One region of the Bacillus sp. D48C genome, then DNA from elsewhere that is predicted to be linked to it. Evidence: riboswitches for the same ligand, from Rfam matches in the RefSeq annotation. Region 1 holds a riboswitch; the other holds the start of a gene.
The links. A riboswitch is a leader RNA that binds a small molecule or an ion and turns the genes downstream of it on or off. The one in region 1 is predicted to bind cyclic di-AMP.
Positions count from the first base shown of each region.

Region 2: it holds a riboswitch for cyclic di-AMP, as region 1 does, so the genes downstream of both, ACLBXA_RS13980 (SipW-dependent-type signal peptide-containing protein) here and ACLBXA_RS21285 (APC family permease) in region 1, are expected to answer to the same signal.

Region 1 covers NZ_JBKFAQ010000009.1:213,793-227,847, forward strand. The annotation lists gene ACLBXA_RS21285 (APC family permease) at 135-1,961, opposite strand; cyclic di-AMP (ydaO/yuaA leader) riboswitch at 2,106-2,252, opposite strand; gene ACLBXA_RS21290 (hypothetical protein) at 2,393-2,521, shown strand; gene panE (2-dehydropantoate 2-reductase) at 2,586-3,530, opposite strand; gene ACLBXA_RS21300 (hypothetical protein) at 3,706-5,181, shown strand; gene trhO (oxygen-dependent tRNA uridine(34) hydroxylase TrhO) at 5,339-6,298, opposite strand; gene ACLBXA_RS21310 (Nramp family divalent metal transporter) at 6,778-8,073, shown strand; partial or broken gene ACLBXA_RS21315 (M23 family metallopeptidase) at 8,134-8,995, opposite strand; gene ACLBXA_RS21320 (HAMP domain-containing sensor histidine kinase) at 9,067-10,167, opposite strand; gene ACLBXA_RS21325 (response regulator transcription factor) at 10,133-10,831, opposite strand; gene ACLBXA_RS21330 (GNAT family N-acetyltransferase) at 10,974-11,504, shown strand; gene ACLBXA_RS21335 (peptide ABC transporter substrate-binding protein) at 11,556-13,184, opposite strand; gene ACLBXA_RS21340 (bifunctional S-methyl-5'-thioadenosine deaminase/S-adenosylhomocysteine deaminase) at 13,340-14,055, opposite strand, start outside.
Region 2 covers NZ_JBKFAQ010000004.1:395,316-413,828, forward strand. The annotation lists gene ACLBXA_RS13930 (NCS2 family permease) at 1-770, shown strand, start outside; gene ACLBXA_RS13935 (hypothetical protein) at 868-1,071, opposite strand; gene ACLBXA_RS13940 (patatin-like phospholipase family protein) at 1,198-2,052, opposite strand; gene ACLBXA_RS13945 (MarR family transcriptional regulator) at 2,181-2,642, opposite strand; gene ACLBXA_RS13950 (MFS transporter) at 2,783-3,964, shown strand; gene kdpDN (KdpD-like non-kinase potassium sensor) at 3,987-5,141, opposite strand; gene kdpC (K(+)-transporting ATPase subunit C) at 5,198-5,779, opposite strand; gene kdpB (potassium-transporting ATPase subunit KdpB) at 5,796-7,886, opposite strand; gene kdpA (potassium-transporting ATPase subunit KdpA) at 7,900-9,567, opposite strand; gene kdpF (K(+)-transporting ATPase subunit F) at 9,587-9,667, opposite strand; gene ACLBXA_RS13980 (SipW-dependent-type signal peptide-containing protein) at 9,664-9,768, opposite strand; cyclic di-AMP (ydaO/yuaA leader) riboswitch at 9,868-10,013, opposite strand; gene ACLBXA_RS13985 (hypothetical protein) at 10,274-10,504, opposite strand; gene ACLBXA_RS13990 (hypothetical protein) at 10,521-10,907, opposite strand; cyclic di-AMP (ydaO/yuaA leader) riboswitch at 11,001-11,148, opposite strand; gene thiD (bifunctional hydroxymethylpyrimidine kinase/phosphomethylpyrimidine kinase) at 11,234-12,046, opposite strand; gene thiF (thiazole biosynthesis adenylyltransferase ThiF) at 12,062-13,081, opposite strand; gene thiG (thiazole synthase) at 13,074-13,844, opposite strand; gene thiS (sulfur carrier protein ThiS) at 13,847-14,050, opposite strand; gene thiO (glycine oxidase ThiO) at 14,066-15,175, opposite strand; gene tenI (thiazole tautomerase TenI) at 15,168-15,788, opposite strand; gene ACLBXA_RS14025 (ABC transporter substrate-binding protein) at 15,799-16,800, opposite strand; gene ACLBXA_RS14030 (ABC transporter permease) at 16,797-17,549, opposite strand; gene ACLBXA_RS14035 (ABC transporter ATP-binding protein) at 17,549-18,298, opposite strand; gene tenA (thiaminase II) at 18,267-18,513, opposite strand, start outside.

The DNA of each region.
Region 1 (14,055 bases):
ACAACAGAAAACACTACTTGAAAATAACTGATAAAATTATATAAATATAATTTTCGAGCCCATATGCAATTATGCATAGCATATACACAAAAAGGATAGCTTCATTTTCACGAAGCTATCCTTAAAAAATCTTCTTATTTTTTCAAATGATATGGAACTGTCGTAATAACAACATTTCTTTTATAAAGTAAATACGCACGTATGAGTAAACTGGATTGATTATGAAGAATGTTATGCCAACCTTTTTTCGGAATGAACTGTGGTATAACGACCGTAACGCGGTAATTCGATTCACTTGCCTTATATTGCACTGTATCGATGAACTTCGTTAGCGGCTGGATAATACTTCTATAATGAGAATGTAATGTAACAAGCCTAACTTCAGGTTGCCACTTTTTCCATTTCTCTTCAAATTTCTTTTCCTCTTCCCTGTCAAAAGCAACATATACAGCAATAACTTGATCTGCCGAAAGAGCCTTAGCATAGTTCAATGAATTTTCTACTACGTGAGTCATACCAGCTACCGGAACGACGATTACATTTCCCTTAATCGGAACAAGTGGTTCACAAGTTTTTAAACTTAACTGATCACCTACCGCATCATAGTGCTTCTTAATTCTGTGGAATAAGAAGATGATTGCAGGTAAGAAAATAAGTATCGACCAAACTTGTGCAAATTTAGTTAAAAAGAACATGCTCATTACGATAAAACTAATAACTGCACCAATTAAATTAACCGTTAATCTTAAAGCCCATCCTTCAGGTTTTTCCCGAAGCCATTTTAATACCATCCCTGTTTGAGAAAGTGTAAATGGAATAAATACACCTACTGCATATAGTGGAATTAAATGTTCTGTTTGTCCTTGGAAAGCTACAATTAAAATAATCGAAGCAACTCCAAGTATAATAATACCGTTTGAGTAACCTAAACGGTCTCCTCTAATCGTAAACATTCTCGGTATGAATTTATCTTTTGCAAGGTTAACCGCTAATAAAGGAAATGCAGAATAGCCTGTATTAGCAGCGAGAATTAATATTAAAGCTGTTGTACCTTGTATGAAATAGTACATGAAATTACGTCCAAATGTTTGTTCAGCAATTTGAGAAACAACTGTTACTTCTTTACTCGGAGTCACTCCGTAATAATAAGCTAAAAATACAATTCCTGAAAATAACACAGCAAGTAATGCACCCATTGCAAGCAATGTTTTTGCAGCATTGTTTGGCGCAGGATCTTTAAAGTTCGGAATTGCATTTGAAATTGCTTCAACACCTGTTAAAGCAGAACTACCTGATGCAAATGCTCTTAGTAATAAAAATAAACTAATTCCTGCAACTGGTGTTCCAATCGGCGCATGTAAAGTAGGTGAAACATGACCAGTTAAAATATTATATATGCCCACACCAATTAATATAAATAGTGCTAAAACGAATAAATAAACAGGATATGCTAGCACGGAAGCTGATTCCGTTACTCCTCTTAAATTTAATATCGTAATTAATATAACAAATATAACCGCAATAATTACGTTATGTGCATGTAAGCTAGGAAACGCAGAAGTAATTGCATCTGTACCCGCGGACACACTTACCGCAACAGTTAAAATATAGTCAACTAATAAAGATCCTCCAGCAATTAAGCCTGGATTCATCCCTAAATTTTCTTTTGATACAACATACGCTCCCCCGCCATGCGGATAAGCAAAAATAATTTGACGATAAGATAAAATAAGGGCTGTCAATAATACTAATACCCCAACAGCGATCGGAATGGAATACCAATAGGCGATCGCTCCAACACCTGCTAAAGCAATTAAAATTTGCTCTGGACCGTAAGCAACTGATGACAATGCGTCAGAAGATAAAATAGCTAAAGCTTTCGTTTTATTAAGCTTTTGTTCTCCAAGCTCCGTTGATTTTAACGGTCTTCCAATTAAAAATCTTTTAATAGATGAAACCAATGCTGTCCACTCTCCAATAATTTTGTACGAACTTTTCTGCTTGTTACAGCCAGTAAACTATTTCTTCAGAAAACAAAAAATGTCTACAAGCCATAGCGAAATAGACTTGTAGACATTATTTTTTTTGTCGCACAAGCTCCACCTTCCTTCTCAATATAACGCTTACGAGGTTAGCTGTCGGATTCGGGCCTATGAGTAGCCCTACCTTTTTCAAGGATTCACCCCATCGGATTATGTACTAATCCGTAAAAACGGGTCCCCCGTACCATGCGGTTTCAGCGATTTAGAAAATTGAAACTGTGGATTATAATACTCCTTTATTTTCAAAAAGTAAACAAAAATTTTTAATAAGAAAAAAATTAAAATGATTGCGCATAATCCGCTGAGAAATATACATAATGAATACTAAAAAATCCACAAAGGAGACCCATATGTCTAAAGAAAAGAAGCCTATTTTTTCCGATTCATATTTAGATGCAGTAGCAAATGAAATTAATCAGTTATATGGTAAACGTGAACAGGAAATAAATTTGACAGATAGAACGAAAAGAAATAAATGATTTGTCATACAAAAAAATAAAAAAGATAGCAATACACTTATATATTGCTATCTTTTTTATTTTTTCATACATCTAATTCTATTACAGATTTGTTAAAGGTCATCTCTTCATACACCTTTAAATTTTGATATATAGTTCCTAATAATGGTGCCGCTATAGAAAATTTCTCTGCTACATCCAGTAAATATCCTTGCAAGTGCTTCCCTTCAATAAATGAACCCTTTTCCATATCACGCTGCATCGATGACTTCATATCATACGAAATTTTATCAATCGTTTTCATATGTTCCTGGGCAATATTTTCCTTTACTGGAGCTCCTAATACTCTCATGATTTGTACAGATTCCTCAAACACATTACGGATAAAATCACGGCCGCCTTCACTTTCACGAATTGGTCCAATTGGTGCACGCATTAACGTTGTCACACCTGACATTACAGTAATAAATAAATATTTATGCCACATATCTTGCGTAATATTTTCACTTAAAACAAAACTAGACTTCGTACCTGCAAATGCTTTAGAAATATGCTTTACTCTCTCTGAATTTTGAGACTTAATTTCTCCAAACACAAGTCTGTTGGCAGCACTAGTTTGTACAATTTCTCCTTGATCGTTTAACGTCGTCTCGATAAAGCATAAACCGCCAATTACTTTTTCTTCGCCGAATTCTTTTTGTAGTAGTGATAAATGAGCGATACCATTTAACAATGGAATGATTACAGTATTTTCGCCAACAAACGGCTTCAAATCTTGAATAGCCTCGTTTAAGTGATACGCTTTTGTTGAAAATAAAATGACATCAAATGGAGAAGTTCTCTCTTCTTTCGTTATTAATTTCGGTTGGAAGGAAAAATCCCCGTTAACACTTCGGATTACAAGTCCTCTTTCCTCTAATTGTTTTTTCCGTTTACTACGAACAAGAAATGTAACATCTTCTCCCTTTTCGACTAATCTGCCACCAAAAAACCCTCCGACTCCACCAGCGCCTAATACTAAAATCCGCATACAGCATCCCCCTTTTCAAAATACAATTTTACAACTTTTAGTATACATAACATTATACATGTCCTCTGCTAAATAAGCTGAATTTTCACTCTCAATTGAGTATAAAACAGTGGTTATTTTCAAATAAATTTGGGCATGTTGTTTCTATAGCATATATGGAAAGGAAACAATGTAGATGGAGGCAATACAAACAATTGAGGAAAAAGGTGTAGCAACAGCTATATTCCAATTTATATTCCCGTTTTCGTTTAAAACTGGATATGAACAAAATATGTTCCCTTTCTTACAAAAAAACGATTTTCGTCCTTTTCGGCTCGATCATCTCGATGATGAAAATACATATTATGGGGAGTTTAAAGTTTCACATCAAAATATGGAAGCATACTATCTTTCATTTACAAATAAAATTCTCTTTCCTCACTCAGAGCATCAAAAGGGCTTGCAACGTTATTCAAAAGATCTTAACTTAACTGGACATTTAACAACAAACCTTATTTCAATTCCATTCAAGATACACTCTATTGATGTAACACTTTGTCCTTATGAACTTGGCTTCTTAACAATTCGAACAGAAGTAAACACTGCTCCAAACATGACTTTATCTGAAGCAATCGAATTCGCAGATCGCTTCCGTGTACTTGAAACTAAAACTGATACAAATGAGTCTATTTGTATTGAATGTAACGGAAAAAAGTATTCCCAAGTTGAGAAATTCATTTTTGGTTATTTATTTCATGGCGTAACTGATTTCTTTGAAAAGAAGAGATTAAGAAGTTCATACTTTCAAACCTTCCCTTTCTTTGAAGACCAGAGAATGTACGTCCAAACTTTATTGTCACTAAAAGAAGGTATGGAACTTAATGAAGTGGATGTTTATCGTACTTCCAGTCTTTCCGGATTAACAAGTGATGGTAAGCCATATGTGAGTGCAAGTAACCTTCCTTACATTCATAACTATTTAAAAAAACACGCTTACCAGAGATGGGCTCCAAATCGTTATTTCATTATGGAAGAACATATTTTTACATGTGTAACAAATGAAGGAGAACGCGAAATCGATAAACTTGCTAGTCAAATGTACGGAGAATTTTATTACGCTTTATTATTAAACCTATTCCATAAAATTGTTTTATTAAAAATGGCAAACGCCTATGCTGAGCTAAATATTGAACAAGATACTAATGAAATAGAGAAATTAATTTATTCGATTAATTCGTTCACTGCTAATTATTTTTCTTTAGAATTAGTATCTCAATCACAAAGTGAAGATATTTTCTTCCGCTTAAGAAAACTTTTTAATATTGAGGTTTTATACTCGAACGCGAAACAAAATCTTGATAGTTTGTTTAAATATCAAGAAAATGTCGCCTCAAAAAAAGATAGTCTCTTATTATTAATTTTAACGCTCTACTCTGTAGTAGGCCAAATGTTAGGGTTTACTATGATCGATCTTCTAAGAAACACCGATTCAAACAAAATATCGTCACCTCTTGAATTTTTCGCTCTATTAATTGCGATTAGCGGCATTGTCATTTCACTTATTTTAGGGGCTCAAGGGTTATACCAATGGGCTGTGCAGCACAAAAGAAGAAAAGCATGGGTAAAACAAACTGTACTGTCTGCTGTAAAAGAAAAAGAGGATAAAAATTAAAGAAGGTTATTTCCAAATATGTGGTATGCTGCAGTAAATGAAATTTTTATCAGCGATTTTTCAAATATATCGAATTACCGACAAATGACAGAACCGTATAACAAAAAAGGTACTCCAAAATAAAGCTTGGAGTACCTTTTTATTATACGAATTCAGCTTACTTCCCTGCTTCGATTTTCTCTAATGCAGCAGCTACTTGCTCTTCCGTTAATTCATGTTGTATTACGTAGCGGTTACGTGGACTTACACGACATTTATGAGAACATGCACGTAAATATTTCGCTTCGTTTTCTTCAGAACATAAAATTTTCTTATTACATTCTGGATTTGAACAGTTTACATAGCGCTCACATGGTTCACCTGTAAAGTGGTCTTTACCAACGATAACATGTTCTTTTTGATTTACTGGTACAGCGATACGCTCATCAAACACGTAACATTGTCCATCCCAAAGCTCACCTTGTACTTCTGGGTCTTTTCCGTACGTTACAATTCCGCCGTGAAGCTGACTCACATCTTCATAACCTTCACGAACTAACCAACCTGAGAATTTCTCACAACGAATTCCGCCTGTACAATAAGTTAAAATCTTTTTACCTTCAAGTGTTTCTTTGTTTTCTCTAATCCAATCTGGTAATTCACGGAATGATTCAATATCAGGTTTAATCGCACCTTTGAAGTGTCCTAAATCAAATTCATAATCATTTCGTGCATCAATGATAACTGTATCTTCTTGTTTCATTGCCTCATAAAAATCTTTTGGCTCTAAATACTTCCCAGTTATTTCGTGTGGGTTAATGTCATCTTCTAGACGAAGTGTAACTAATTCTGGACGAGGACGTACGTGCATTTTCTTGAATGCATGCCCTTCTTCTTCATCTATTTTAAATACGATACCATCAAAACGTGGATCATTGTTCATTGCTTCCATGTATTTTTCTGTTTGCTCTACAGTTCCAGAACAAGTTCCGTTAATACCTTCTTTTGCTACAAGAATTCTTCCTTTTAATTCAAGTGAATTACAAAATTCTAAATGCTCTGCCGCGAATTCTTCTGGATTTTCAATTGTTGTGTACATGTAATATAGTAATACTCTGTATGGTTTTGTAGTTGCCAATGTATTTCTACCACCTATCTAATTTTTAAAATCATGTATAAGTTAACGTTCATATCAAAACATATATAATAAGAAAATGAATCCCATTTTCTTTTCTTTATACTATTTTCTATCAGTTAACAAAAATAAAAAAACAAGATTACACATCAAAACACTATGGTTATGTTGTAATCCCAATATATTATATATCATACAAATGCAATTCCATCAATTAATATGCTGTATTATCGGCTTTATGTTCACATAAATTTCAAAAACAGCCCTTTAATTCACTATGTTTCCCCATGTCATCACACCATAAACTCCCAATTCATTTTACATTATCACACCATCCATTGCATAAAGGCATATAATTTGCATTAAGGAAACTTTCGTGTTCAAATGAAATTATCACATACCATATTTAAATGTATTGAAATAATGAGTAAGAATAAATACAATAATTTCATCAAGTTAACATTTTAAAGGGGAAAACTACTATGAATAAAGATATAACAAAAGATGAACATCTCCCTTCTGAAAGTACAACTGTACAATCAGCTCACTTAGCTTTAAGTGGAGAAACAAAAGGCTGGAAAAGACTGTTACCATTTTTAGGGCCCGCTTTTATCGCGTCCGTTGCTTATATTGATCCTGGCAACTTTGCTACAAATATCGCAGCTGGTTCACAATATGGATATTTACTATTATGGGTTATATTCGCTTCTAACTTAATGGCTGTATTAATCCAAACTTTATCGGCTAAATTAGGAATTGCTACAGGAAACAATTTACCTGAAATAGCTCGTGAAAACTTTCCAAAGCCTGTGTCTATCGGCTTATGGATACAAGGTGAACTCGTTATTATGGCTACAGATTTAGCTGAATTTATCGGGGCAGCACTCGGATTGTATTTATTATTTGGAATACCTATGTTACCAGCTGCTTTAATTACAGCAGTCGGATCATTTATTATTCTTGAGTTTCAACGCAGAGGATTTCGCTCACTAGAAGCTATTATTACAGGGATGATCTTTATTGTAGTAATAGCATTTGGGATCCAAGTTTTTTATGCAAAACCAGAATTAAGTCCCCTTCTTTCAGGACTATTTATTCCGAAATTCCAAGGTGTAGACAGTATATTACTTGCAGCAGGGATTTTAGGTGCGACAGTTATGCCGCATGCAATATACTTGCATTCTGCATTAACACAACGCCGCGTGGTTGGAACAACTGACGAACAAAAGAAAAAGATTTTTCGTTTCGAATTTATCGATATTATTATTGCAATGGTTATCGCTGGAGCAATTAATGCAAGTATGTTAATTGTAGCAGCTGCACTATTCTTTAAAAACGGTATGCACGTTGAAGATTTAGATGTTGCTTACACTCAATTTACCAACTTAGTAGGTCCTGTATCGGCTGCATTATTTGGGATTGGACTTTTATCAGCAGGTTTATCAAGCTCTTCTGTCGGTACAATGTCAGGTGATATTATTATGCAAGGATTCATTCGCATGCATATTCCGTTATATTTACGTCGATTTATTACAATGATTCCACCACTAGTTATTATCGCTTTAGGTGTAAATCCAACTTACGCTCTCGTTATGAGTCAAGTTGTCTTATCATTTGGTATTGCATTTGCACTAGTGCCACTTATTATGTTTACAAGTAATAAAAAGATTATGGGTGCACTCGTTAACCACCGTATAACAACATTTATCGCATGGATAATTGCAGCACTCGTTATCATTTTAAATATTTTCTTACTGTATCAAACGTTTGTAGGGTAATGAAAAAAGGGTATTCCAATTTTAATTTGGAATACCCTTTTTGGATGAAATGATTTTCTTCTACTTACCACTTATGTATGTCCCTCTTTCCGGCATCATGACACCATTTTCAGTTCGAAAGTAAAGTGGCAATCCTTCCGCAAAAAACATATTTACTTTGGACGGATCCTGCCTTTGATGATGAATATGTAAATGCGGCTCACTTGAACTTCCGGAGTTACCGACTTGAGCAAGAACCTCTCCTTCATTTACATGTTGGTCTTCCCTCACTTTAATTGAGCCTTTCTTTAAATGGGCAAGAATCAAAAATGTCCCTGATTCATCTAGTCGTAAATAAATATGATTCCCCGCCATCGACTGAAAATCATCCTCTCCTGGAACTACATCTTTTTCATCATTATTAATAGATACAACTGTTCCAGAAGCTGGTGCCATTACTTCTGCTCCATATATTCCATAATCCTCTAACATACTACTTTTCACTTCAGCAGGCGGCATAAGGATATCATATGCCCACCTTTCATTTGGTTTTATAACGTGATAGTTCGTTTCTAACCGATCACCGCCCCAACCTATCAATGCTCGTTCATTCAAAGGAACACGAACTACTGCTTTAGGACTCATCGATTGTATATCTGCTGGATAAGCAATTCTACCTATATTAGCAAACCAACCGACAGGCCAAGCTCCAATGATAGAAAACAGAATAATTAAAAGTAGCGTTCTATCTATCCGCTTTCTAAAAATGCCGTTCAAAAAAAAACATTATTACTGATCCTATTAAGAGAAAAACTGAAATTACACTAAAAGCCTGTATACACCACCAAACAAAGACTGATGTAACACCATTAGCTACATAAATTAAACTCCAACTTATAATTAAAAAAGGAACTATAATTACTAATAAAAATTTCTTCCACATGTCGTATCCCTACTCTCATATCCTTTTTCTCAATGATACAAAGTAAAAATTACGACATATGAAAGAAATACTTACGACTTTCTTACTTTTTTATACTGCGGTAATTTTACAGTAAAAACTGTTTCTTTATCGTTACTACGTACAGTTATATCCCCTTGATGGAGCTGTGCTATACTTTTCGAAATTGCAAGTCCTATTCCTTTCCCACCCGTATGAGAGCTACGTGATTTTTCACTACGATAAAATTTCTCAAAAACGTAAGGAAGGTCCTCTTTCGGAATGCATTGTCCAAAATTTTTAATTTCTACTTCAACATTCATTGTTTTATTGGAAATTCCAATTGCAATTTCCTTTCCATCTTTTCCATACATAATACTATTACCTATTACATTTTCAAATAGTCTCACTATAAGTGCCACATCAACTTCTACATGTAGCACTTCATCACTTTTAATATAAAAGCTCATATTGGCATCATCTAATTGTGGTACAAAGTCAATCATGATTTGTTCAATTAATGCTTTCATATCTATTTCATCTTTATGTAATTCAATCTCTCTATAATTTATTTGACAGTATTCTAATAAATCATCTACTTGATTTTTTAATTCATAACTTTTTCGCTTTAATATACTTACATACTCTTCACATTCTTCTCCATTTGAATGAAGTTTATTTCCTAACAGGTCCGCATAACCTATTAAAGATGTTACTGGCGTTCGTAAGTCATGAGAAATATTACTAATCATTTCATTTTTCATTTCCTGTGATTTTTTTTCATTCTCAATAGACTCTTTTAAACTTTTCGCCATTCTATTAACATTTGCCGCTAGTTCACCAATCTCATCGCTTTTCGAAATAGGTATATGTATTTCAAAATTACCATCACTTATTTTCTTCACGTTCTTATTAATTTGAGATAATCTTTTCATCATCGTTTTTGTCATGAATGCAAAGTATGTTGTAGTAAAAATCAAAAAAACTATAAAATATAAAAATGAATATTTTTCCTCTAACGCAGTAACATGACTATATATATTTCCAATTACAATTTGAAACGCTATTATACTTACAGTTGCTAACAAAATGCTACATATGAATGCAATAAAAAACTTAGCTCTAATGCCTTGTAATGATTTAATCTTCAATTTTATATCCGACTCCCCAAACATTTTGAATAAACTTCGGCTCTTTTGGATTCTCTTCAATTTTATTTCTTAATCTTGCAATATGAACCATTACTGTATTATTACTTTCATAGGCTCTTTCTTTCCAAACGCTCTCATACATTTCTTCAATAGTGAACACACGATTCTTTGCAGCGGCCATTAAGTACAAAATATCATATTCAGTTTTCGTAAGATTCATTGTTTCTCCATATAACATTACTGTTCTCGACACTTCATCTATTTCTAAACCTCTAATATTTATTTTCTTTTCCATTACTTGAACAGCATTTTGGTTGAAATATGTATACCTTCTTAATTGAGCTTTCACTCTTGCGATAAATTCAATTGTACTGAACGGCTTCACAATATAATCATCTGCCCCAGTACTAAATCCAATTACCTTATCTACATCCGATGATTTCGCGCTTAAAAACATAATTGGTAAACTATGTTTCTCTCTAACCCTTCTACAAAGTTCTATACCATCCATTTGAGGCATCATAATATCCAAAATAGCAAGTTGAATACTGTTATTATTTATTATTTCTAAAGCCTCTTCTCCGTTATGAGCACTAAAAACTTTAAAACCTTCTTGCATTAGATTCACTTTTATAAATTGAACAATATCTTGATCATCATCTACAATTAAAATTGAATTTTTCTCCATATACAAACCTCTTTTTGAAATATATTCCACAATCAATTTTATCATAAATTAAAACCTTACTCCCCTCTTGAATAATCTTTATTTTCAGACTAGATTATATAATAACAACACATTCTAGTTTCAAAAGAAATGGAGTGAAAGCATGTTTCCTATATTGAAAACAGACCGACTCATTTTAAGAGAACTTACCGAAGAAGATGCACCGCGTATACTACAATGCTTTTCTAATACTAATGTACTGCGCTATTATGGCCAAAAACCGTTACAAGATGTTGATCAAGTGAAACAAATCATTCATAACTTTAAGCTCAGTTACAATGCAAGAAACGGTATAAAATGGGGAATCGAATTAAAAGACAAGAAAGAACTCATCGGTACCATTGGTTTTCACGATTGGTCTTCTGAGCATAAACGAGCCAATATAAGTTATGCCTTTTTACCTGAACACTGGGGAAAAGGATATGCGACTGAAGCTGTTTCTGAGGTTATATCATACGGTTTCCATACGATTCATTTAAAGCGGATCGGGGCAATTGTATTTCTTGAAAATGAAGCTTCCAATAAAGTACTATTAAAATTAGGCTTTGAAAAAGAAGGCGTTCTAAAAAATTATATGTATCAAGATGATATCCCATATGATACGAATTTTTACGCTTTATTAAAATCGGTTTAATAGAATTCATGTGTAAAAAACCTTACTTTTAAAAAGTAAGGTTTTTTGTATTTATTCATTAGCAATATAAGCATTCTTATAAGTATAAACACCACCAAATTGATGTTTTTCAATCCCTTTTACATACTCCTTTTGTACATACGCTGAGCCAATATGATAAAGCGGCGCCACCGCAGCATCTTCTAATAATACCTGCTCGGCTTCTCGCAACGCTTCCCATCGTTTTTCCCTATCTAGTACAAAATCCGTTTTCGCTTTCTTTATTAATTCATCGTAACGAACATTAGAATAATTCATTTTATTATTCGGATTCCCTGTCGTAAATAACTCTAAATAACTAATTGGGTCTTTATAGTCAGGTCCCCAATTTGCCATAGTTATATCGTAATCACCTGTTTGTTCTAACTGTAATTTTTGCTTAAATGGCTGTTGTTTAATTTGTATCGTTAATCCATGCAAATACTTTTCTAAGTCACCTTTTATATATTCTGCCATACGTTTTGCGTTATCTTGTTCAAATGTTAGAAACTCAAGGTTTACTTCGCCTACTCCAAGTTCTTTTTTCGCTTCTTCCCAAATCTTTTTCGCCTTTTGTAAGTCATATAGAGAAAGATCTCCGTTTTCTTTTCTAAAATCTTTGCCAGTCTCTTCATTTACATGACCAATTGGTACAAGTCCACTTGCAGGTTTTGCTCCGTTATTAATAAAGTGAGCAACGAAATCATCTTTATTTAACGCTAATGAAATAGATTGACGCACCTTTTTATTTGCTAACGCGGTATTTTTTTCATTAAAACGAAGCATAGCAATTCCAGAATCACTCGACATATGTAATTCCTTATTCCCCTTATACTTGTCTACAACTTGCGAATTAATAGGTACCCGGTCCAAATCTCCGGCTTCATATAAATTTACAGCTGTCATTGTATCCTTCACGATATGAAAGTTTATTTCGTCTAGTTTCACTTTCTTTTGATCCCAATATGTAGCATTTTTCTTTAATTGAAACTCTTGTTCATGCTTCCATTTTTCTAATACAAATGGACCGTTATATATGAGATTACTAGGTTCCAATGCATAATTGTTTCCTTGTTCTTTCAAAAATGATTCATGCTGTGGTAAATATATAGGTAATGCTAACAACTGTAAAAAATACGGAATTGGCTGTTCTAGTTCAACTTCTAACTTATAATCATTTATAACCGTAACTCCAAGTTCATCTAGAGACATTGCTCCCTTATTAATCTCTTTCGCATTTTTTACATAAAAGAGCATGGACGCATATTGAGATGCTGTTTCAGGGTTAATTGCACGTTTCCACGCAAACATAAAATCATTTGCTGTTACATTATCCCCATTTGACCATTTTGCATCTTTACGCAAGTCAAATGTATATTTCTTACCATCTTCACTTCTTTTAAACGATTTTGCTATGGCTGGAGTAGGCTGATCTTGATCATTTAATACATATAACCCTTCAAATATATTCTGCATAACGTGCGCTGATGTACCATCTGTTGTTTTCACAGTGTCCAGAGAAGGAATTTCTTCTGATACTGTTACATTTAACACTTGTTTTTTAACCTCTATGTCACTTTTATCCGCTTTATTATTACAAGCTGTTAATAATAAAGATGTAACAAGTGCCATTACCATTAAATGGCTCTTTTTTCGCTTCATGAGTTGTTCTCCTTAAATATAAAATATTATAAAGCGTAATATATTATAGCAGAAATACTAACAGAAAGATGCGACATTCTTTTGAATATTTATTCGTTCGAGAAAAAAGCTATCCTTTTAAAAAAGGATAGCTTTTTCAACTGCCACATAATTATCTATCTTTGTAAACCTCGTTTATAACGACTCGCTTCAAATATAATACGCTCTTCATCTAACGTTTTACATTCGCCATTCCAAACGACACGCTTTCCGTTAATAATTACATCGCTTATATCTTTTCCACTAGCTGCATATACCAGGTGCGATAACACTTCATCTGCTGGTTGTAAATGCGGCTTATTAGATGGGTCAATCGTAATAAAATCAGCACACTTTCCAACCTCAAGTGATCCTGTTTGTTTCATCCCGATTACTTCAGCAGCTCCTTTAGTCGCAAGTGTAAGAGCAGTTTCAACCGGTAAAGCTGTTGCATCTTGGTGAATACCTTTTTGTAGTAAAGTCGCTATACGCATTTCTTCAAACATATCTAAATTGTTGTTTGATGCCACACTATCTGTTGCAATTCCTACTTTCATTCCTGCTTCTAGCATCGCTTTTACATTCGCTATACCAGATCCTAGTTTTAAATTACTATTCGGATTATGTGCTACTCGAACGTCATGTTCTGCTAAAAATGCACGTTCATTTTCATTTAATACTACACCGTGTGCAATAACTGTTGGGCGTTTAAACAACCCGCAGCTCGCTGCATATTCTACTGGACGTTTTCCGTACTGTGCTTCAATATCACGTACTTCACGCTCTGTTTCAGAAAGGTGGATATGAACCATTGTTTGATTTTCTACTGCAATACGAGCGCACTCTTCTAACA
Region 2 (18,513 bases), on a different contig from region 1:
TTACTATTATCCTTATGTCTTTAAATGTAAATGGCGCACTATTTATCGGTATGCTATTAACTGGTATTATCGCTTTCTTCACAGGACAATTAACATTCTCAAACGGTGTTACATCAATGCCTGGATTACCAGAAGGAATTATCGTTTCAAATCCAATTACTGCTGTATCTGACGTAATTAACTACGGATTATACGGCGTTGTATTCTCATTCTTCCTTGTTACATTATTTGATACAACAGGTACATTACTTGGCGTTGCACAACAAGGTGGATTTATGAAAGACGGAAAGCTTCCAAAAGCAGGACGAGCTCTTCTATCTGACTCATTCTCAGCAACAATCGGTTCTATGTTCGGAACAACACCATCAACAGCTTACATTGAATCATCTGCTGGTGTTGCAGCTGGTGGTCGTACTGGTTTAACAACTGTTACAGTAGCTGTTTTATTCGCACTAGCAGCATTCTTCGGACCATTAGTAAGTGCCGTTTCTGGTGTATCAGCTATTACTGCACCATCATTAATTATCGTTGGTAGTCTTATGATGGGATCAGTTCGCCACATCGATTGGGACGCATTTGATGAAGCATTCCCAGCATTCTTAGTAATCTTAAGCATGCCACTTACATCAAGTATCGCAACAGGTATCGCTCTTGGATTTATTTCATACCCACTTATGAAAGTGGCAAAAGGTAAATTCCGTGCTGTTCACCCACTTGTATATGTATTTGGAATTTTGTTTGCTTATCAATTAATATTCTTACCACATTAAAAAAGTAGAGCATCGAAATCCGATGCTCTACTTTTCTTTTATAACAATCATTCAAACTATAACGGTCCCTCCAAAATATGAAGGAGCTTATAACCTTTTAATATTTCTCTTCTACCTGTAATTCTTTACTATACTTTTGAATGAAAACTGATGAAATAACCATTACTATGCCCACACTAAAACTAATAAGTTGATCTAATAACATTTCATCATGAATAAACCAGCGAAGTAAAAATACGCTACCAAAAATAAACATCATAATAAATCCAGTATGTCTAAGTCCTTTATATACATTTTCCATATGTATCACCTCTTCACATACTTTTATCCATATTATACCATAATCTAAAAACGTGTATAACCAACATTCGGTATTGAAACCAATAATAAAAAGACTGCAGAGAAATTCTTCTCCGCAGCCTAATCATTATTTTTGTAAAAACGACTGTAAATCTGCAAACTGTCTCTTTGCATCTTCATAGCCTTGCTCGTATAAATTTTGTAGTTTTGCTGTATCTTTTTCCATACGATCTACTTGAAGCGGCACTTCTGGGCGAATAACAAATAAATTACCCGCTTGCTCTTCTTTTTCAATGTAGTGAAGCGTTTCATTATACACTTCATAACGATTCAGCATCGTGTTAACAAGGTTCGGATATTTTTTATACGCTTTCGCTGCAATCCATCCAAACTTTGATTTTTTCTTCGCGTAACCGTGATTTCTCGTTAAAATAACGACTAATTTTTTAAATCCATCTTCTTGCGCTTTACGAACTGGAATCGGATCAGAAATTCCTCCATCTAATAACTGCTTACCACGGTAATTTACTACAGGTGCAATGAAAGGTAATGAACTAGATGCTTGTAATAAATTTAGTGCATCATCATTTGTCCCCTCTTTTTCAAAATAAACAGACTGTCCTGTTTCACAATCTGTTGTGCCTACAAGGAAACGCTCTGGACTATTAAAGTATGTTTCAAAATCAAACGGTACATGCTTTTCTGGAATCTCATGAAAAATGAACTCCATATCAAATAATTGGCGTTTTCTCCATAAGTTTTTATACGATAAATATTGCGGGTGTGATGCATAATCAATATTTACTGTTTTATTTCTATTTCTTTGTCTGGAAAGATACGACGCTGCATGACAAGCACCAGCTGATACACCGATTACATATGGAAAATATAAATCTTGTTCCATAAAATATTCTAATATCCCGCCCGTATATACACCACGCATACCGCCGCCTTCTAATACTAACCCCGTATTTTCAAGCATGTTACTCTCTCCTCTATATATATTGACTCTTTAATTATTCACCATGTTAAGTATCTTTTTCTATTATATATGAGTTCTTTCAGAAATTATATTCAAAAGACTTGAGAAAAAGGAGTTTTTTCTTCCAATTATATTTCCAAATGATCTGAGACATCCTTTATAAACCTTTGAATAAAGTCTTGCTCTGCTTTCGTATAACCATCTAAAAGTAACAGCCACTTTTCTTCAGCTTGCTTATGCAATTTTTCATGAGCTATATATATTTCATTCCCACTTTCCGTTAAGCGGAAGAAGATTTCTTTTTGATTATCTAACATTTGCATCTTCTCAACGAATTGCTTTTGAAACAACTTTGTACAAATTTTAGAGATCGCTCCCTTCGTCATGCCCATTTCTATCGTGATTGCCGTTACATTCATCAAACCATTTTTTCCGATACATTCGATTACATGTAACTCAGATAAAGACATACTACTTACACCTGTCTCATAAAAAAACTTCTCGTTTTGTCGTTTTAAATGTTCTTCTTTTTTATGCAAAAGTGTACGAATGTCCGACAGTATTTCCATTTGCTTCGTTGTATGCTTCAATCCGTTCGCCTCCCAAGTTTCCAAAGAAACAATTTAACTATATACCATTTTAAAATTATTTTTTCATCTTTACAAGTGAGAAAATCATGTTAAAATAAATTTAGTTTCCAAGGAAACTAAAATACAAGGAGGTTAACAAGATGAAAAAATCTAAACTAACTTTCATTTTATATGTTGTCTGTATTAGTGCCTTACTCGGTTCCTTCGCTCAAAATATTTACACACCTATCTTACCGATGATTCAAAATTCTTTTCACACTTCTCTTTATCTTGTAAATGTAACAGTTTCACTTTTCACATTCGTTCTTGCAATTATGCAGCTCGTATATGGACCTTTAATTGATACAAAAGGGAGAAAATCTGTCCTTATCCCTAGTTTAGTCATTAGTACAATTGGTTCAATCGGATGTGCTTTTTCGGCAAACATTTATTTATTTCTCTTTTTTAGAGCTGTTCAAGCTATAGGAATAGCGGCTATACCTGTAGTTTCAGCAACGATTATCGGCGATTTATTTGAAGGAAAAGAACGCGGAGAAGCGATGAGCCTGTATCAAATGTTACTTGCTCTCGCACCTGCAATGGCTCCACTCATAGGTGGTTATCTTGGCAGTATACATGGTCACTTATCTGTATTTCTCTTTTTATCTACACTTGGCATTATCTTATTAATTATAAACATTTCACTACTTCCAGAAACAAAGCCAAATGTAATTAAGCGGTCTAAAGAACAAAAGAATTACTCTCTTATCTTAAAAAATAAAACTGGATTTTCTATTACTCTTATTGGCTTCATTCAATTTTGTATTTACTTTTGCTTTCTCGTTTTTTTACCGAGCATTTTAGCAAATTCATTTCATTTAGCTGCAAATGCAATTGGTCTTATGTTTGTACCAATGTCTCTTTCTATCATGCTAGGAAGTTATTGCTACAAGCTTTTGCAAAAACGCCTCACAACAAAGCAAGCTTTATTCATCACTAGTTTCTTCAATATTATATGTGTCACTTTATTCTCTTTCACATATAGCATCAATATCTCATTCATCATTATCGTTACATCTTTATACGGTTTTAGTATGGGACTTTCTATGCCAACTCACACTACTTTATTAACGGAGGAATTCGTACAAGAACGCGCAACAGCCATCGGTATGTATAACTTCATACGCTATCTCGGTATGGGCACAGGGCCACTTGTAGGTGGATTTCTTGTATTTAATCAAAATTACTTTTGGATTTTCTTCCTAGGTGCAATTACATTTCTATTTATCATTTTATGCGCAATGAAAATGCTACGTTTTCAGGCTGTACAAAAAGCAAAATAGAGACCTATAGATGGTCTCTATTCTAAACTCTTTGATCTGCAACGATATGAATATCAATATACTTCGTTTCTCTCATAATTTCATTTACAATTGAACCTTTTCGAATTTCTTCCCACCTTGTTCTTGCTGATTGTCCGAGTAAAATTTGCGTTACTTGTAGTCTTTTCGCAACTTCAATAATAACATCCGCTGGCTTTCTTCCTTTTGCCTCTTCTAAAACAAAACTCGCATCAAATTGATTCGTTAACGACTTCCACTCTTCAATCGTCTGCTTTTTCCCAGCTGAAATAGAATCTATATTTTCCCTCTCAACGTTTAATACGTACAATTCAGCATTTAACCGATCAGCCATGCGCCATCCCCGTCGTATTAATTTCTCCGCTGTCGAACTGTATTGTACACAAACAAGAATTTTTTCTTTTACACCAATCGGTTCTATTACTGTTTGGCTAATTTTCTCGTCCATATCATCTGCCACTTCCCGAAGTGATAATTCTCTTAGTGCCCCTAAATTATTAAGCGTAAAGAAATTTTGTAAGCTTTGCTCTATTTTTTCTTCCTTATATATCTTTCCATCTATTAACCTCTTCCTTAATACTTCCGGCGTTGCATCAACGAGCTGAATTTCATTTGCTTTTTGTAAAATAAAATCTGGAATACGTTCTCGCACTTTAACATTCGTAATTTGAGCAACAATGTCATGAACACTTTCTAAATGTTGAATATTAAAAGCTGATAAGACGGATATACCGGCATCTAGCAATTCCTGTACATCCATATAACGTTTCTTATTTTTAGATCCAGGAATATTGCTATGCGCAAGTTCATCCACAACAACGACTTGCGGTGCACGTTTTATAATTCCTTCCACATCGAGTTCATAAAATACTTTCCCTTTATACTCTATTTCTTTTAAAGGAACTTTTTCTAAATCAGCAATTGCTTCTTCCGTCTCTTTTCTACCGTGCGTTTCAATTAAACCAATTACAATATCCGTACCATCCTTTTTCATTTCTCTTGCATCAAAGAGCATTTTATAACTTTTTCCTACTCCTGGAGCCGCTCCTACATATAACTTTAACTTCCCGCGGTTTTGCTGACGAATATATTCTAAATACTCTTCTGGTGTTCGCCTTTGAAAAGTTGGTTTATAGTCATCCGCATACAAAACACTCACAACCTTTCTTTCGAAACAACGCTACCTCAATCCGTTAGATTGAGGTAGCGTTGTTTCTATTTCAGTAGTTTCTGCAATTCTAAATTTAACTTTAAAACGTTTACGCGGTTCTCTCCAAATAAGCCAAGTGCAGCACCTTCTGTTTGATCTTTAATCAACTGATTTAGCGTTTCTTTCGTAATATTCGTTAATTTAGAGATACGATCCACCTGCACAGAAGCTGCCTGCGGACTAATATCAGGATCTAGCCCTGAACCTGAATTCGTCACTAGATCAATCGGCACTTCTGTTACCGGAACAGCCCGATTTTGTTTCTTCCACTCTTCAATACTTTTCTCTACTCGTTTCTCTAAATCTGGATTAGATGGTGCATAGTTATTTGAACCAGATGCTTCAGCCTTATATTCAATACTAGAAACACGCCCTTGAAAATAACGTGGATCCGTGAAGTTTTGACCAATTAATTTAGAACCAATCACTTCATTTTTATCATTATATATTAGACTTCCATCCGCATTATCCTTCATCACTGCTTGTGCAATACCAGTAACAATAAGTGGGTATACAAGTCCACACAACACTAGAAATGTAAAAGTAATACGGATAATTGGTGATAGTATACTTTGTTTCTTCTCCATCTTTTTCCCCTCTTCCTTATATAAACAAGCCGACAATCATATCAATTACTTTAATTCCAATGAATGGTACAATCACTCCGCCAAGTCCATAAATAAGTAGGTTTCGGCCAAGTAGTGCATTCGAACTCATTGGTTTATATGCGATACCTTTCATCGCTAACGGAATGAGTAATGGAATAATAACAGCGTTAAATAGTAATGCTGATAAAATCGCTGACAGTGGTGATGTTAGTTTCATAATGTTTAATGCCTCCATTTGCGGAATCGCAAGTGTAAACATTGCTGGAATAATCGCAAAATATTTTGCTATATCATTCGCAATACTAAACGTCGTTAACGCACCTCGCGTCATTAACAATTGCTTACCGATTCCTACAACCTCAATAATTTTTGTCGGGTTCGAATCTAAATCAATCATATTCGCGGCTTCTTTCGCAGCTGTCGTACCACTATTCATCGCTAATCCAACGTCAGCCTGCGCTAATGCCGGCGCATCATTTGTACCATCACCTGTCATCGCTACAAGTTTCCCTTTATCTTGCTCTGCTTTAATAACCGCAATTTTATCTTCTGGCTTACACTCAGCAACAAACTCATCTACCCCTGCTTCTTTTGCAATCGTTGCTGCTGTTAACGGGTTATCACCTGTACACATAACCGTTTTAATCCCCATTTGGCGCAATTGTTCAAAACGCTCACGCATACCTGGCTTTACTGTATCCTTTAAATAAATTAAACCGTAAATACGATTATCCACTGCAACTACAAGTGGTGTCCCGCCCTCTTTGGAAATGGAATCTGCTTTTTGATTTACATCTTTCGGAATCGTTCCACCTTGTGACCTAACCCATTCAATTACGCTACCTACAGCACCTTTTCTCACTTTCGTTCCATCCTGTAAATCCACACCACTCATTCTCGTTTCTGCTTTGAACGGAACAAAATCACCTTGCTCTGCAATTTCTCGATTATATGATATAGCTTTCGTTTTTACATATTCTATAACTGATCGACCTTCTGGTGTTTCATCTAAAACTGAACTAATCGCGGCCCATTTCCCTACTTGCTCAATCGTCTCATTTCCTACAGGCAATAATGTATGAGCCATCCGGTTTCCAAAAGTAATTGTACCCGTTTTATCTAAAATAATTGTATTAATATCGCCCGCAGCTTCTACTGCTTTCCCTGACATCGCTAACACGTTAAATTTTGTCACCCGGTCCATCCCAGCGATACCAATCGCTGATAGCAAACCACCAATTGTCGTTGGAATTAAACATACTAACAATGCTACGAGTACAGCTGTATCAATTTGAAAACCTAAATAATTTGTAAAAATCGGCAACGTCACAACGACGATCAAGAAGATAAGAGTTAAGCTCGTTAATACTGTATTTAAAGCAATCTCATTCGGCGTTTTTTGACGAGCAGCTCCTTCTACTAAAGAAATCATTTTGTCGATAAATGATTCACCAGGATTACTCGTAATAACAATTGTAATTTCATCACTTACCACCATCGTTCCACCTGTTACGGAACAAAAATCACCACCCGCTTCTTTTATTACAGGAGCTGATTCTCCTGTAATTGCAGATTCATCTACAGACGCTAATCCTTTGATTACTTCACCATCATTCGGAATCATTTCTCCTTGTTTTACGATAACAACATCACCTTTTCTAAGATCAGTTGCTGAAACTTGGACAATGTCTCCATTTTCTTTTACAACATTTGCAAACACATCTTTCTTCGACTGCTTTAAAGAATCGGCTTGCGCTTTACCACGACCCTCTGCTAATGCTTCTGCAAAATTCGCAAATAAAACTGTAAATAATAGAATAAGAGAAACTGTTATATTAAACCATCCTGGTATACTACTAGAACTGCTTGGAAGAAAAGATAAAATGAACGTAATGATAAACCCAATTTCCACAACGAACATAATCGGATTCTTTATCATGACTTTCGGATTCAATTTCGCAACGGATTGTTTCATCGCATGTGTTACGATATCACGATCCATCGTTTTCGCTTGTCTAACTTCATCTTCTACAGCATGTATTTGTGACTTATTTAATTGTTTTTCTTTTACTACTACCGGTCTCATCATTTACCCTCCATTACTTCAATGTAAGAAATTCTGCAATTGGTCCGAGTACTAACATCGGGAAAAATGTTAATGCACCGACAATTACAATTGTTCCGATGAAGATGCCACCAAATAAACTATTATCTGTACGGAACGTTCCAACTGTTTCTGGCACTACCGTTTTTTCTTTCAACGAAGCTGCCACAGCTAGCATCGTAATTAAACTGAAGTAGCGTCCTAAAAACATAACTAAACCAGTCGTAATATTCCAAAACGGTGTATTATCTCCTAATCCTTCAAATCCAGATCCGTTATTCGCAGCTGACGATGTATATTCATATACAACTTGTGTTAAACCGTGGAAACCGGAATGAGAAATAGCATCCGTTCCTAAATTTGTTGAAAGAGCTAATGCCGAAAATCCTAAAATGAGCAATGGATGAAATAAAATCGTGACTGCGATTAATTTCATTTCCTTACCTTCAATCTTTTTACCTAAAAACTCTGGTGTCCGTCCAACCATTAACCCAGATATAAACACCGCGATAATTGCATACATAATAATGTTTACAAAGCCTGCTCCAACTCCGCCATACACTGTATTTAACATCATATTTACGAGGGGAACTAGACCACCAATTGGTGTTAACGTATCATGCATCGTATTAACAGCGCCTGTTTCAGCAGCTGTCGTTACTGTTGCGTATAGTGAAGAAAATACTGTTCCAAATCGTACTTCTTTCCCTTCTGTACTTCCTTGTACATGTTCGATACCCATTCCATTTAATGCCGGGTTCCCGTTTAGTTCAGATGTCGTAATCGTTATAAACCCTAGTAAAAATACCATAAATAGTGACACGAAAAGGATGCGGCCTTGTTTTTTATTTCCGACCATTCGTCCGTACGTAAATGGAAGTGCTGTTGGTAATAACATCATAAGCATCATTTGCAAAATATTACTCATTTGTCCTGGATTTTCGAAAGGATGCGTAGAGTTTGCTCCGAAAAATCCACCGCCGTTATTTCCAAGTTCCTTAATGGAAACGAATGATGCAACAGGTCCGCGTAAAATACTTTGCTTTGCACCTTCAATCGTTTGTGCTGTAACCGCCCCATCTAACGTTTGTGGTACGCCAAGTGCGACAAAAACTAGTGCCGCAATAAATGCGATAGGAAGAAACACTCTCGTTAACGCTCTCGTAAAATCAACGAAAAAGTTACCAAGTTCTTTTCCAGCAAGTCCTCTTATAAATGCCATAACGAGTGCTAATGTCGTTGCCGGTGCTGCAAACATTAAAAATGTAATTCCGATTAATTGTGATAAATAAGATAAACCATTTTCACCGCTATAATGCTGTAAGTTTGTATCAGCCATAAAACTAATTGCTGTATTAAAAGCGAGCGTAGGCTCCATTCCTTCAATATGTGCTGGATTTAGCGGCAACACACCTTGTAATCTGAAAATGAAATATACGACAACAATCATAAATCCATTGAGTAAAACTAATGATAATGCGTACTGTTTCCACGTTTGATTGTATGCTTTTACACCTGTAATTTTAAAAATAAGTTTTTCAAAAGGCCCGAATACTTTATCTAGCGTTTTGCTACCTTGAAAAGCTTTCTCTAAATAAATCCCCGTTGGCTTTGCTACTAAAATAAACAAGAGCATTGTAATAATGACTGCAACCCAAATCATAATGAATGATTCCCCCTAATTAAAACTTCTCTGGATTTAATAATGCATACACTAAATACACTGTAATTGCTGCGACTATAACCGATAAGACAATCATCATGATTGCTTTCCTTCTTTCACAACTTTATCTGACCAACTTGCAAGACTTGCCATCGATGCAACTAATAAAATAAAAATCCCGACCATTACAACATCTAACATAACTATCCCTCTCTTCATTTTGTTAAAATTTACCATTTAAATATTAAAAAAGAACACTGAGCTCTACTCAGTGTTCAAAAAATGAACAACAAAAAGTAAACCTCCTCTCTAAACGCTTACGAGGTTAGCTGTCGGATTCGGGCCTAAAGAGTAGCCCTACTTTCAAAACTGAAAGATTCACCCCAAGTGACGATGCACAAAATTGGTTCCCCCGCTCCATTTCTGGAACTCAGCGATTTTAGGTTTTTTTGGAAATTTTATGAATGATTTATGAGAGTAAATATACTCCTCTATATTTCACTTGTAAAGGGGTAAATTACTGAAAATAAGAAAATATCCATCTATTTAAACGCTTACATTGAGTATTATTAATATTCTTTCATCTATTTACTCGTCTTTTCTTTCATTTTCACAGAAATGATCTTTTCGATACGAAATAAAAAGAGCGAATGACATAAAGTGCATAGCTTGTTGCACTTAGCATTCGCTCTTTTTATTTCACTATTTATTCTCCTCGTAAAAAAGCACGTAAATTTCTCCCGCGAATATAAACTTGTGACAATTCTGCATGTAGCTGCTCATATTCGATAACATCTGTTTTTAAATATAAAGCGTCTTTCGATGGCAATATGATATAGGGCCTTGGAAAAATAGGATCCAGCACCACCAATTCTTGAACTCGCTCTACTGATATCGCCCAACGATTCGCTATATCTCCTAGTAACAACACTTTCATCTTCTTTTCCTCCACCCTATTCAAAAAATAAAAAAGAAATATTATCACAATTCGTAAACACGACAAATTTAGCTCCAATTGTTTCATAGAGCCTCGCTGGATATCGTTTATTCCTTGTAACAACAGTAATAGGTGCTTGAAAAGAAAAGCGAATGTGTTCTGTGAAGAAACTAACGATTGGAAGCTCATCTCCTAGTAAAATCACCTTCTTAATACACTCACAAATACTAGTAAAGTCCTGCTCCTTACTGCAACTATAAGTCCAATCAAACCCACAATTCCTAACTTCAGCCGCTATCTCTTCATTTGCCGTAAAAATAATTAACTCATGTTGAAATGATACTAGATCTCTTAAACTATCTACCTTACTTTCTTCTCCAACACAAATAAGTGTTAGTTCCATGTACCTCATCCTCCTTAGTATAAAAGAAATCAAACATAGATTGATATTCCCCTATACTAATCAGATCGATGAAGTGATGTATCCATCATGGCACCGTCCTCTCTCAAGACGCTTACGAAGTTAGCTGTCGGATTCGGACTTTGAGAGTAGCCCTACTTTCAAATTTGAAAGATTCACCCCTAGTGCAGACGCACAAATTGGTTCCTCCGCTCCATATAATTGGACTCAGCGTTTACAAAAAAATATATTCTGGCTGATATATTACTCCTGTATTTTGAAAAAGTAAACAGAAAAAAAGCCAGTTATAAAACTGGCTTTTCACTTATCTATACACGCGTTCTATTCACTTTATACGCAAAATGATTCGTCGGTCCATGACCACTACCAATATTCAATGGCTCTTCAATTGCTATACTAATAAATCGTTTTGCTTCTTGAACAGCATCTTTAATTGAGTATCCTTTCGCAAGTCCTGCTGTAACCGCTGAAGCAAATGTACACCCACTTCCATGCGTTTGCTTTGAAGGAATTCGCTCGCTTCTAAACTCAATAAATTTTTCTCCATCAAAGAGGAAATCAATTACTTCATTACCTTGATATTCTGCATGTCCGCCCTTCATAAGCACATATTTAGCACCTAATTCGTGCAATACTTTTGCAGCTTCCTTACTATCTTCAATATTATGAATCTCCATCCCAGTTAACACTTCTGCTTCTGGGACATTCGGTGTTATAACAGTTGCTACTGGTAATAAATATTCTTTTAATGCTTGAACTGCTTCTTGCTGTAATAATGATGCACCGCCTTTTGCAATCATAACGGGATCTAGCACAATATTATTCCAGCCAAACTTTTTAATTTGTTCTGCAACAATTTGAATTATTTCACTACTAAATAACATTCCTAGTTTCACTGCATCTGGTGTTAAATCCGTACCAATTGAATTCAGCTGTTCTGTAATACCTTCTAACGGAACAGGATATACCCCTTGAACGCCAAGCGTGTTTTGAGCAGTAATTGCCGTAATAGCCGTCATTCCGTATACACCAAGCTCTTGGAATGTTTTTAAATCTGCCTGAATTCCAGCACCGCCGCCGCTATCAGACCCTGCAATTGTTAAAGCTTTATTCACTTTCATCCCACTCATCCTTTTCTATCCAAAATAGCGATGATAAATCGTTTTTGCTTCGCTTATATCTTTCGTTCCATGTACGAGTACACGACCATCTTTAAAAGCAACTAATCTCTTTTCTTCCACAGAAAATGATAATAAATATGGATTTACATTTAAATCATTTACACGATCATCCAGCAGCTTTTTGTACCTCTCAAAATCCATTTCCTCTTTATGAGGTGGTCTAATTTGAACTGTATTTCGCCCGCATAAAACTGCTGTTTTCGATGTGTTTTCTTTATTTAAATACGGGTATATCGCATTCTCTCCGCACGAAGGACAATTGTGTTTACGAAGCTTTTGCACATTCATACATGAATATTCATTCTTCCATACATCAAATGACACAAGTCCATCTCGCAGTGATTCGTAATCTTCTACTAACAGTTTAAGAGCTTCTGTTACTTGATGAGAAACGACGAGAGATACAGCAGGTGATATAATACCCGCTGTATCACATGTTGCCCCGCCAAGCGGAATCGACTGTAATAAACATGATAAACATGGTGTTTTACTAGGAAGGATTGTGTAAGAAAGACCGTAACTACCTACACATGCACCGTAAATCCATGGAATAGAATATTTTTGTGCTATATCATTTACAATAAAGCGTGTTTCAAAATTATCAGTCGCATCAATCATTACATCAACATTTGTAACAAGTTCTTCTAGCTCTTCAGCTGTTACATCTTGAACGAGAGCTTCTATTGTTACATCACTATTGATCTCTTCTAAACGTTTTTTAGCCGCTATAGCTTTTGGAAGATTATTCTTTACGTCGCTCTCTGCATACAATTGTTGTCTTTGTAAATTACTCCAATCTACATAATCACGGTCAACAATTGTTATCTTGCCAACACCTGCTCTTACAAACATCTCTGCATTTGCACTACCTAATGCACCTGCACCGATAATAAGCACATGCTTTTCTCTTATCTTTTGCTGTCCTTCTTCTCCAATTGGAGAAAATAGTTCTTGGCGAGAATATCGATTATTCAACTACGCTCATTCCTTCTAAAGGACTACTTGCAGTTGCACAACGCTTACGTGCAATACGACCTGCTTCAAATCCTAAACGTCCTGCCTCAATACTTAATTTCATTGCTTGTGCCATTTTAATAGGATCTTTTGCTCCTGACACAGCCGTATTTAATAACACACCATCCGCTCCTAATTCCATTGCAAATGCCGCATCAGCTGGACTACCAATACCGGCATCAACGATAACTGGTACTGTCGCTTGTTCAATAATGAAGCTCAAATTTAATGGATTTACAATACCAAGCCCTGAACCGATTGGTGATGCTCCTGGCATAATCGCATGCACGCCAAGCTCTTGTAATTTACGTGCTAATACAACATCATCAGATGTATACGGAAGTACGATAAATCCTTCTTCTAGTAACATTTCAGATGCCTTTAACGTTTCTACCGGATCAGGTAATAACGTTCTATCATCACCAATAACTTCTACCTTTATCATGTCACAAAGCCCAGAGGCTTTTGCTAATTTTGCAATACGAACAGCCTCTTCAGCGTTTTTTGCCCCTGCTGTATTTGGTAATAACGTATATTTTTTCACATCAAGTTTCTCTAATAAATTAGGTTGCTTTGCATCAAAGATATCCATACGACGTACTGCAAACGTTAAAATTTCAGCTTCAGAAACGTCAATTGCCTTTTGCTGCACGTCAAAATCAGGGAATTTACCTGTTCCTAATAAAAGTCTAGAATGAAATGAAAATGGTCCAATGTTTAACATAATCAACCGCCTCCTACGAAAGTTACAATCTCAATTTGGTCTCCATCAAAAACAGATGTATCTGTATGATCATCTTTTTGTAAAATATCTTTATTACGCTCTACTACAACAATTCTGTTATCTAGCTCTAAATGTGTAAGTAGCTCGGCTACTGTTTTTACACTCTCTGGCACTTCAATTTGATTACCATTAATTTTCAAATTCAAACTTCCATCCCCTTTCTAAACCGTTTTAGAAAGCAATGAATCTAGCAAATGATTCTCTTGCTTTCCTTCTATTAAATCAGCCATATATTGGCCAGAAACAGGACTTAATAAAATACCGTTTCGATAATGGCCCGTGCAAGCATATAAACCTTTTATTTCTTCATGCTCTCCCATATAAGGAGCTTCATGATTCGATTGTGGTCTTAATCCTGCCCACGTGCTTTCCCATTCTGCTTCTTTTAAAGCTGGCAATATTGTATAAGCACGCTCTAATATAGAAGTTATACTTTCTGGCTGCACAGTTTTATTGAACGTATGTGGCTTCATTGTTGCCCCAATTACGTAACGTCCACCGCGCTTTGGAGTAATGTAAAATCTTTCTTGAAAAATAGGTGCTTTTAAAAGTTGTTTTCTACTTCTTACCGCAACCACTTCTCCTTTAACTGGATATGTACCCCAATCGCGGTGAAAATAACTGAGTAACTTCGTGCTCCATGAACCTCCTGCAATAACGACTTTCTCACATGTGACAATACCTTCACTTGTAATAACTCCAGTCACTTTATTATTTTCAATACGGATATCAAATACTTCTGTCTGTTCATATATATCAGCACCGGAAATCGCTGCAGAATGTGCGAATGCTTTCGTAAGCTCTGGTGCAATAACATGACCGTCTTTCGGATAATATACTGCTCCTATAATAGATTCGGATAGATATGGCTCTTTTTCCCGCACATGGTCTCCCGTTAGAAAATAAGAATCTTCACCTATTTTCTGCTGCCAATCCATAATGTGAAGAATTCTTTCCTTCTCATCTTCATTTTGAGCAATACGATAAATTCCTTTTTCTTCATATCCAATATCAATACCCGTCTTTTCACGTAAAACTGCTGCAAGTTGTGGAAATATAGCTCGGCTTTCTCTAGCAAGTTCAAATAGCGGATCATACGCATCCCATTCTGCTTGAACACCAAGTAAACCAGCAGCTGCTTTCGAAGCTTCCGATGCAATTTTTTGCTTCTCTACAATCGCTACTTTATGTCCTCTTTCTGCTAGAAAATGTGCAACTGAACTACCAATTACACCACCACCAATAATCGCTACATCATACTTCTCACACATGTTTTTCCGCCCACTTTCTTATTGATTCCTTATAAGACTTCGCTTTGCTATACGGGTTACTACTACTTAAAATTCCAGACATAACAGCAATTCCACTTACTTCACTTGCCAGAATATCCTTTGTATTCTCAGGAGTAATCCCTCCAATAGCTATAATTGGTATCGATAAGCTCCTTGCAATGTCCGAAATTTCTTCAAGCCCTCTCGCTGGCACACCTTTTTTACACTCTGTTAGGAATACATGACCATAAACGAGCGAATCAGCCCCGTTCTTAAAAGCCTCTATCGCCTCTTCTAAAGAATGTACGGAATAACCGACATGCAAATAAGAAAACTTTTCTTTCACTGACCTTACATCTGTACTTCGATATCCTAGTTGAACACGCGGGATATTTAATAAAATAGCAATATCAATTCGATCATTGATAACAAGCTTTGATGCTGGAAAGCCTTTTTTCAAAAGGCTTTCCACCCCTTCATATAATTCCTTCGTACTTTTCTCACGCTCACGAATATGCAAATAATCAATCTCGCTCTCAATTTGCATCGCTACACTCACTAACTCTTCGAATGACATGTGACCATTTGAGATTACATGAAGCTCATTTTTCATATTCATTCGCCTACTTTAAAATATTTTCGAATAGCTCATCGGCCGGAACGATTTCTTTCGTCATTCCTTTATCTTTCAGCCATTTATTTTGTTTTTCCCATGATTCTTTTGAATCTGATAAAAATGGCTCATCTTTCGTTTCCATCTTCTCTAATAAAATTTTCATACTTTCTTTTTCAACTTCTGGCACAAGCGGGAAGTTTTCTTTTTCTTGATGATTTAATAAAATATTTAATGCTTCATCTGGATTTTTCTTCATGAAATCATAGCCTTTTTTCGTACCACGTAAGAAGGCTTGCAACGCTTCTTTATCTTTTTTCAACGTTTTATCACCTGTTACAAATACAAGCTCATGATAATTCGGTACACCATAATCTGCTGGATTAAAGTACGCTGGTTCATGACCTTCATGACGCATAACAGGTACTTCATGGTTAATGTATGCCCCTGTTACCGCATCCACTTTTTTCGTAATTAATGCTGGTACTAAATCAAAGCCAACATCGACTACTTTCACTGTATCTGGATTACCACCAGCTTCTTTTACCATCGTTTTTAAATACATCTCACTTAAAGGTGTTCCAGAATATCCAACTGTTTTCCCCTCTAAATCTTTTGGCGATTGAATGCCTGCTGACTTCAGTGATACAACATGATTTAATGGGGAACGTACGACAGCTCCAATTGATTTCACTGGAATTTGTTCGTTTGCTTTTGCCATAACAACATCTGGTTGATAATATAAGCCAACCGTTACTTTTCCTGCAGCTGCTAAAGTTAATGGATCAGTCGGATTAGAAGGGAATTTAATATTCACCTTTACTCCTTCTTCTTTAAAATAGCCTTTTTCAATTGCTGCATAAATAAAGCTATGTACCGCATTTGGGTACCAATCAAGCATGACCGTTATTTCTTTTTCTTTTTTACTCTTATCTGATGCTGAATTACTAGAACATCCAGCAATCATTGCAACTAATAATGTAAACACAAAGATGCGTTTTAATAATTTCATGAATGCTTCCTCCAACTAATGAATTTCTTTTCTAATATCGAAATAAGGATGACGAAGAAAATAGCTAGTAATGATAACAATACAATGGGTGCAAATACACCTGCTCCGTCTAACTGCGTCATCATTCTTTTACTGAAATATCCTAACCCAGCTTGCGCACCGAGCCATTCGCCAATTGCTGCTCCGATAACACTAAGCGGAACTGCGATTTTTAAAGCTGAGAAAAAATAAGGAAGAGCAGACGGCAATTTTAATTTAAGAAAAACATCTTTTTTCGTTGCCCCGTATGTAACTAAAAGCTCTTCCCATTCTTTTTTCGTACTGCGTAGTCCATCATACGTATTGACCGCAATCGGGAAAAACGTAATTAAAACCGTAACAACGACTTTACTCCAAATCGTATATCCAAACCATAAAACGAAGAGCGGAGCAAGCGCTGTAATAGGAATCGTTTGTGAAGCGACTAATAATGGATAAAATGCTCTCTCCATCCAATTACTCGCGTTCATTAACATCGCTAGCCCTACCCCAAGTACGATAGAAATTGCCACACCTATTAAAACGACATATAATGTTGCCGGCAAATGAACCGTAAATAATATATCTTTTAGTTTCCATATCTTCATTACAATCGCAGACGGTGACGGTAAAATGTACATTTCATCTACGATCCTTGCGCCTACTTCCCAAAAGGCAAGTAAAATACTAGAAAGTGTAAGGGCAGGTAATAGCTCCTTCAACCGGTTCATCATACGAGTACCTGCCTTTGTAACATACTAAGAAGCTCATCTTTAAGCGCTAACACTTCAGGTTTATATAAATCTTTTCTTGTTCGATTACAATCAAGCGGTACAACCCTCTCGGTTAAAGTAGTTATCGGTTGCTGCTCTACTACTAAAATTCGATTAGAAAGAAACAACGCTTCTTCCACATCATGAGTGATAAATAAAATTGTTTTTTCCCACTCTTTCCATTGTTCAAACAGCCATTCTTGCAAAGATGCCTTCGTTAAAGCGTCCAACGCGCTAAACGGTTCATCTAACAACAATACCTCCCCACCTGTTAATAAAGTCCGAATAAAAGATACGCGTTGTCTCATACCACCAGATAAATCTTTCGGATATTTTGTCTCATACCCTTGTAAGCCAAATTTATGTAGCAGTTCCTTGGCCTTTATTTGTGCTTCTTTCTTCTGTACACCTTGACACTCTAGCGGCAGAGCAGCATTCTCAATAATCGTTCGCCACGGCAGGAGCATATCTTTTTGGGGCATATACCCTACAGGATGGCTCTTCGTTTCTGTCAGCTCTATCTGCCCAGTACTTACTTCTTCTAAACCTGTAATAAGGCGAAATAGAGTACTTTTCCCGCATCCACTCGGTCCGATAATACTTACAAACTCTTTATCTTGTATAGAAGCATTTAATTCATTGATGATTGGTTTCTCATCATAATGAAAAGAAACATTATGAAACTGTAGTATGTTCTTGCTCCTCAAATCCCCACATCTCCTTACGATAGGACATATCCCAGAATAAATATTCAAATCGACTGGAATATAGGAAAATCTCCTCTAATTGATCTAGCTCTTTTTCAGACTTTCCAACTGCCATTTCATTTAATAAATCGATTAACCAAATACAAAGGTTACCGTATTCTTCAGAACTATATCCTTGAATCCACTCACCAAAGAACTCATGATCTCTTGCTCCA